2 regions of the Pseudoalteromonas sp. ABE4_541 genome follow, and region 1 is predicted to be linked to the other one. Evidence: riboswitches for the same ligand, from Rfam matches in the RefSeq annotation. Region 1 holds a riboswitch; the other holds the start of a gene.
The links. A riboswitch is a leader RNA that binds a small molecule or an ion and turns the genes downstream of it on or off. The one in region 1 is predicted to bind lysine.

Region 1 (3,424 bases):
CCTAACCCTGATAGCGATTGCGTTCGTGCTTATCGTTATAGAGGATATCATCCATGTAAACAAGGCCAAAACTACCCTTTTTTTTGGTACTTTGTGTTGGATTATCGCTTTTATCTCTCCTATTCATGGGCAAAGCCCAGAAACTGTTCAACATCAGCTTGATCATAATATCCTTGAAATAGCCACTTTATGGTTGTTCTTAATGGCGGCGATGACGTTTGTTGCGTATTTGAATTCCAAAGGGTTTATTCAAAACATTGTGCACAGGATCATGCCAGCACAAATTAGCGAACGCAAGTTGATGTTTTTAGTCGGTATTTCGGCTTTTGTATTTTCATCTATTTCAGATAACATTACAGCAACACTGATTTCGCTAGCGGTGGTGATGTCATTGAAGCTCGACCCTAAGAAGCTGATCAAATATGCCACTTTGATAATTTTCAGTGTAAACAGCGGTGGCGTGTCGTTGATAACTGGTGATGTAACCACCTTAATGATTTTCTTAGCAGATAAAGTCACTATACCAGATTTATTATTGCTGATTGCACCAGCATTGGTGAGTGTATTAGCTTTAGCGGCTATGTTGTCTGTGGGTATGAATCAAACATTGCAGTTTGATAAAACAGCACAGCGCCGAATAGAAAAAACCGATATCACAATTGCGGTTATATTTATGTCAACGATCTTCGCAACCTTATTTTTAAGTGTGCAATATCAAGTTCCACCTTTACTTACATTTTTGTTCGGTCTGTCGTTTATGTTTTTAGTCGCTCAGTTCCTCATGCGTAAAAAAGACGTGAACAAGAAAATCATCGATTATATTCGTGAGATTGAATACGACACTTTATTGTTCTTTGTAGGTGTATTGCTATTAGTCGGTGCGCTGAAGGAAGTTGGTGTACTTGCTATGTTCACAGACTTATATGTTTATATGAGCCCTGAATATGCAAATTATGTAATGGGTTTACTATCGGCAGCCGTTGATAACGTGCCACTAACAGCAGCTCTGTTGAAAGCGGATATCACGATGACAGCTCAACAATGGCTAATGTTCACATACGCAACCGGTGTAGGTGGTTCAATGCTTGTAATTGGTTCGGCTGCAGGCATTATAGCTATGAGTAAGGTGAAAGCACTGACGTTTATGAGTTATTTAAGAATGTCATTGTACCTGCTTGTGGCATATAGCATCGGATATGCAGGAGCTTATATGTCAGGCCAGTTTATTTAACGTAAATTTAGGTGTCACGACAATTAAGACTTGACACCTAGACGGCTAAAAGATATTTTTTATCAGCCCGCTGCTTATGCGGGCTTTTATTTTGTTTTTATTCAGGTTACTAAAGGCAAAATAGACAGAAGAGGTGCGATGCTTAGGTATTTAGTGGTAGGTGACGATAGCCTGTGACCATTAAAGAGGGAAGTATTCGCCGAGGAAAGTTTTAGTACGTCACTTTGACTTTTCGGTTTACGAGGCTGAATCCTCGGAACTGTCACCGTTTTAGGTGGAGAGCTTCTGGCAAAGGTCTTATCAAACAAAGAAAATTTCCATTGCCAAGTTCTCCTTTTATTTATGATCACGCAGCTTGTGATCACAAGGAGATATCATGAATTCGCAGTACACAGTCGCAAAATTTGGTGGAACCAGTGTAGCTGATCACGACGCCATGCACCGCTGTGCACAAATTATACACGATGATAGTCAAGTACGAGTCGTTGCGGTAAGCGCCAGTGCAGGGGTGACTAATCATTTAGTGACGTTAACGCAACAAAAAGCCGATGAACAGCAAAGGTTATCATTGGTGCAATCAGTGCTCGAAATTCAAAATGCCATTCTTGCTAAGTTAACCCTAGATCATGATCTTAAGTTTGGTTTTGACGAAACTATCACGCAATTTAAAGCTTTGGCTGCATTGCCAGCGCTCAGCAATCAACAATGCGACGAAATGCTCAGCTTTGGCGAGCGTTTATCATCTTATTTGTTTACCCAAGTATTAAGAGATTTGGGCGTTAATGCTGAGCGATTTGACGTTCGACAAGTACTTAAAACTGATAACCGGTTTGGTAAAGCGACACCGGACGTAGAAGCCACATCTATTGCAGCTAAGCAGCATTTAGTACCGTTACTTGATGAAAAGGTGGTTGTAACACAAGGCTTTATTGGGAGTGATCAATATGGCCAAACCACAACGTTAGGGCGAGGCGGTTCTGACTATAGTGCAGCATTACTGGCTGAAGCGATTGAAGCACGAGCCGTGCATATTTGGACGGATGTCGTGGGTATTTTCAGTACAGATCCTAGATTATGTGTTAAAGCCGCGCCAATTGCGCGATTAAGTTTTGATGAAGCAGCAGAAATGGCAACATTTGGCGCTAAGGTTTTACACCCCGCGACTATTCTTCCGGCGAGTCGAAGTGGTATTGCGGTGTTTGTTGGTTCAAGCCGAGATCCACAAGCAGGTGGCACTTGGATTGAACGAGAAAAATCAGCGCAACCGGGTATAAGAGCTGTCACGCAGAGAAAAAATCAAATCCTACTGACGCTTAAAAGCCCCGAAATGTTACTTGCGAGTGGTTTTTTAGCAAGAATATTTACTATTTTAAGCGCTTACAACATATCTGTTGACTTGGTTACGACATCAGAGATCAGTGTGGCGATCACACTTGATAATGCGCAAAATGCATCTCGCCCAGAGCTTGATCAAGCCTGCTTAGATGAATTGAGTGAATTCTGCCATGTTACCGTGGAGAATAACTTAACACTGGTTGCTTTAATTGGCTCAGAAATTCAGCTGAAACAGCAGGAAATTAATTTGATGCAAGTACTTAGTGATTTCAACATTCGATTAATATGCCATGGCGCAAGTAAGCATAACTTGTGTTTCTTAGTTGAGCAGTCGGACTCAGATCATGTTGTTAAAGCAATCCATGCTAAGCTACTAGAGGCCGCATAGGGGTGAGAGGGGGCGTGAGCAACTTGGCTTGCTAGCCCCTTTTGTTTTATTTTGCTAGCACAATTTAATTCGCAATGTCACACGGGGCATTATGGGGTTTTTAGATGTCTACCAATTTTGGTTTGAGGAATGTACAGAACAAGATTGGTGGAAAAAGTCAGCTGAATTCGACCGAACAATTGAAATTAGATTTGGTGATGTTCATCTAGCGGCTGTGCGAGGCGAGCTGGCCTATTGGCGAGCTGAGCCCATAGGTGCATTGTGTGAAGTCATTGTACTGGACCAATTTTCTCGTAATATCTACCGTGATAAAGCGAATTCATTTGCCAGTGATCCCTTGGCACTGTGTTTAGCACAACATGCAATTGAAAAAGGATTTGATAAGCGTCTGGCAACAAAAGAAGTGAGCTTTTTATATATGCCGTTTATGCACAGTGAAAGCGCAATTATTCATGAACAGGCTTTAGTGC
Region 2 (3,424 bases), on a different contig from region 1:
AATACCTCTTCTAGCTCTAATGATGCATCGCTTTTTTCATCGCGGTATTTAACGATCAGCGCACACGACATGCTTAAACTTTGCTCACGACCCCAGGCACTTGAAGAAGGGCGAGAACCCGGGATCACAATGGCGTTTTGCGGAATTGGTTCGCCTTTCTCTAATATGCGCTCGTTCACGCAGTCATACACTGGGATGGTTGCCGACAAGCGTACGCCCGGTGCCAATACCGCACCTTTTTTAATTACCACTCCCTCTACAATCACACAGCCGGCGCCGATAAAGGCATCGTCTTCAATCACAACAGGGCTAGCACCGATGGGCTCTAATACACCACCTAGCTGAACAGCCGCGCTCAAATGCACGTTTTTACCCACTTGTGCGCAAGAGCCTACTAACGCATGGCTGTCTACCATCGTGCCTTCGTCAATAAATGCGCCAATGTTGACGTAGGCGGGTGGCATGATGATAGTGCCAGCGGCAACATGCGCGCCACGACGAACACTGGATCCTCCTGGTACCATACGTACCCCCGCATCCGCGGCAAAACCTTGTGGTGCCAAATTGTGTTTATCAACAAAGCCACCTGGGAATTCGGTATTGTTGCCGTTTTTGAACGCTTCTAAAATGCCTTGTTTTACTTCTACATTGGCGTGCCAATTGCCGTTTTCGTCTTGCATTGCAGCACGCACGCTGCCGTTTTCTAAATTATTTAATAGTTCTAACCAGCTCATAATGATTGCCTTAGTTCCAAGATAAAATTGATTCGTTTGCGTTGTTCAGTGCTTGGCTGCATGACAACTCAAGGTGCGTCAAAGGTGGACGCAGATTGGGCGTAGCCAATTTACCTTGCGCATGCATCAGCACTTTGACAGGGATCGGGTTGGCGACCGCAAATAAGCTGTTCACTGCGTCCGTCCATGTAGTAAACATGTTAGGGAATGTACCGGCCAAAGAGCGGCGCACAAATTCGGCGGTTTGCTCAGGCCAGGCATTGGCAGCCACTGACACTAAACCAGCGGCTCCCGCTTGCGCAAAGTAGGGCATTAGAGCATCGTCGCCGCTGAAAATAGCGACATTCGGCGCTGCTGTGCGAAACGCTTCAAAGGAGGCAATATCGCCACTGGCCTCTTTTAGTGCCCAAAGGTTGCTATGGTGTTGTAAGTTTTCAAGTACTTGTGGTTCGATGGCAACTGCGCTGCGCCCCGGTACGTTATAAATCATGCAAGGGCGGTCAGTGGCGCTAAGTAATGCATCAAACCACTGTGTTTGACCGACCACACCCGGTTTGGCATAAAGCGGAGAGCCAAGTAAATAGGCATCAACGGGTAAGGTGTTACACAATGCCAACCACTCAAGTTGTTCTGCAAGGTTAAAACCACCGACGGCGACCATGATAGGAACTGATGGGGTAAGGCCACAAACGAATTCAACAATGGCACGCTGTTCGGCTTGACCTAGGGCCAACCCTTCACCAGTGCTACCTAAAATTAATAGGCCATTGTTGGCACTTTGCTGCTCTGCAACCAGTGCTTTTAGTGTGTTGTAGTCAACGTTGTTATGCGCGTCAAAGGGCGTAACTAACGCTGTCCATAATGGATACTTGGATAAATCGAACTGTGAATTCATCTCTACCGAACTTATATCTTGTTCGGAGTTTAGGCGGGTGTCCAAACTTCGAACAGTTAAAATTCGAAGAGCAATGGACTTAAAAATGATAAGGCAACGGGCCTTATTATTCTAAGACCAGAAGCTCTCCACCAAACTGAGTTGTTTTGTGTTTAACACAATACAATTGGTGACAGTCGCTGGGATTCAGCCCAGTCGCCCGAAGCCAGTGCAACGCAAATGCAGCTAACTTCTCGGCGTTAATTCCCCTCATTGTGTGTCATTGGAGTTTGCTCTCCTCAACACAATTACCTGAATAACGCACCTCTTCCAGCCCTAAACCGAGCCAAATTGGCTTGGTTTCTAAAATAGGGTGAGCGCGCATTGAAACACTTTAGCCATCTAGGTGTCAAGTGCAAATATTGCAAACTGAACTACACTGATGAAAGCTAAAAATATATTGAGATGCTATGTCTAAACTAACCAGAGGGATCCGCTTTCGTTATATTTTGGCGGTAACCGCGTTGGTGTTATTGGTGACTTTCGCGACTGGCTTTATGCAGTATTTATTGTTTAATAAACAAGATGATGCGGTTGTTATTAATATTGCGGGTATGCAGCGTATGTTATCGCAAAAGGCCTTATTGCATGCACAATTTTTAGCGCGTCCGGAAGTTAGCCTACAGGCAAAAAATGAAGCTCGGTTGCAACTGGAAAAAGCCTCGGAACGTTTCGAACAAAACCATCAATTTTTGGTCGAAAATAGCGCGACTCATACATCGCAGTCTTTATCCGAATTGTATTTTGCATCTCCTATTAATTTAGATTCACGCAGTAAGCAATTTATTCATGATATTAGAGCATGGCAGAATGATGACACTCAGGCATTGGCTAAATTGTATACCCAATCTCAGCAACTTTTGCCGGATCTCGATGGTGCAGTAAAGCTATTTGAGCAGCAAGCAAATGAACGAATACTGGTACTACGCTATGTAGAATTATTGATTTGGGTTGTGGCTATTTTATTGTTGATTTTTGAAGTTAAATTTATCTTCAAGCCAATGGAAGTTATGGTGCATCAGGGGATTGATGAACTCAAGGAGCAAAAGCAGCAAACGCAGTTGGCACTGAATGTTAAATCACGTTTTTTAGCACGCGCCAGCCATGAATTAAGAACGCCATTGCAAGCTACTCTTGGTTATCTAGACCTCTATCTGCAAGATAGAAAGGAGCAGTATCTCAGGCAAGTTGCTGCTTCAGCCAAGCAGCTCCATGTGTTGATCGATGAGATGCATGATTTTAGTAAATGGTCGAATGAGAATATTAAAATTGAAAAAACAATTGCCTACTTACCGGCAACCATCGATACGGTGATCACTCCTTATCAGCTTGTCGCCAATAGAAAAGGCGTAATTTTGACTTTGCACATTGCTGATGGTTGTGATCAGGACGTGTTATGTGATCACCAGCATTTGGCATGGGTTTTATCTCAGCTTGTTGACAATGCAGTCAAGTTTAGCGAACAAGGAGAGATCCACATTAATGTTCAGATCCGCAGAGAATTGCAACAGGCAATACTCGTTGTGTCCGTCAAAGATCAAGGCTCTGGGTTCTCGGATGAATTATTGCAAATGCTCAGTTCAAGCAGTGAGGAAGATAACCACTTTCAAGGCATGCAACTGGGCCTGACGCGTTGCCAGTTGTTGATAAATGCGTTATCTGGGCAAATGGAGATAAGTAATGGTTCTACTGGGGGAGCTCAGGTCGTCATCAGTATTCCCATTGAATTTGTTTCAAGCACACAACTTAATAGCAA

Region 2: linked by a shared signal. The riboswitch ahead of dapA (4-hydroxy-tetrahydrodipicolinate synthase) and the one ahead of lysC (lysine-sensitive aspartokinase 3) in region 1 are both predicted to bind lysine.

The regions. Positions count from the first base shown of each region.
Region 1 is NZ_JBSVEM010000004.1:58,212-61,635, reverse strand. Features, by position in the region: gene nhaD (sodium:proton antiporter NhaD) at 1-1,231, shown strand, start outside; lysine riboswitch at 1,352-1,524, shown strand; gene lysC (lysine-sensitive aspartokinase 3) at 1,608-2,954, shown strand; gene ACW689_RS05390 (DUF924 family protein) at 3,046-3,424, shown strand, end outside.
Region 2 is NZ_JBSVEM010000008.1:18,660-22,083, forward strand. Features, by position in the region: gene ACW689_RS09595 (2,3,4,5-tetrahydropyridine-2,6-dicarboxylate N-succinyltransferase) at 1-734, opposite strand, end outside; gene dapA (4-hydroxy-tetrahydrodipicolinate synthase) at 745-1,629, opposite strand; lysine riboswitch at 1,743-1,946, opposite strand; gene ACW689_RS09605 (response regulator) at 2,079-3,424, shown strand, end outside.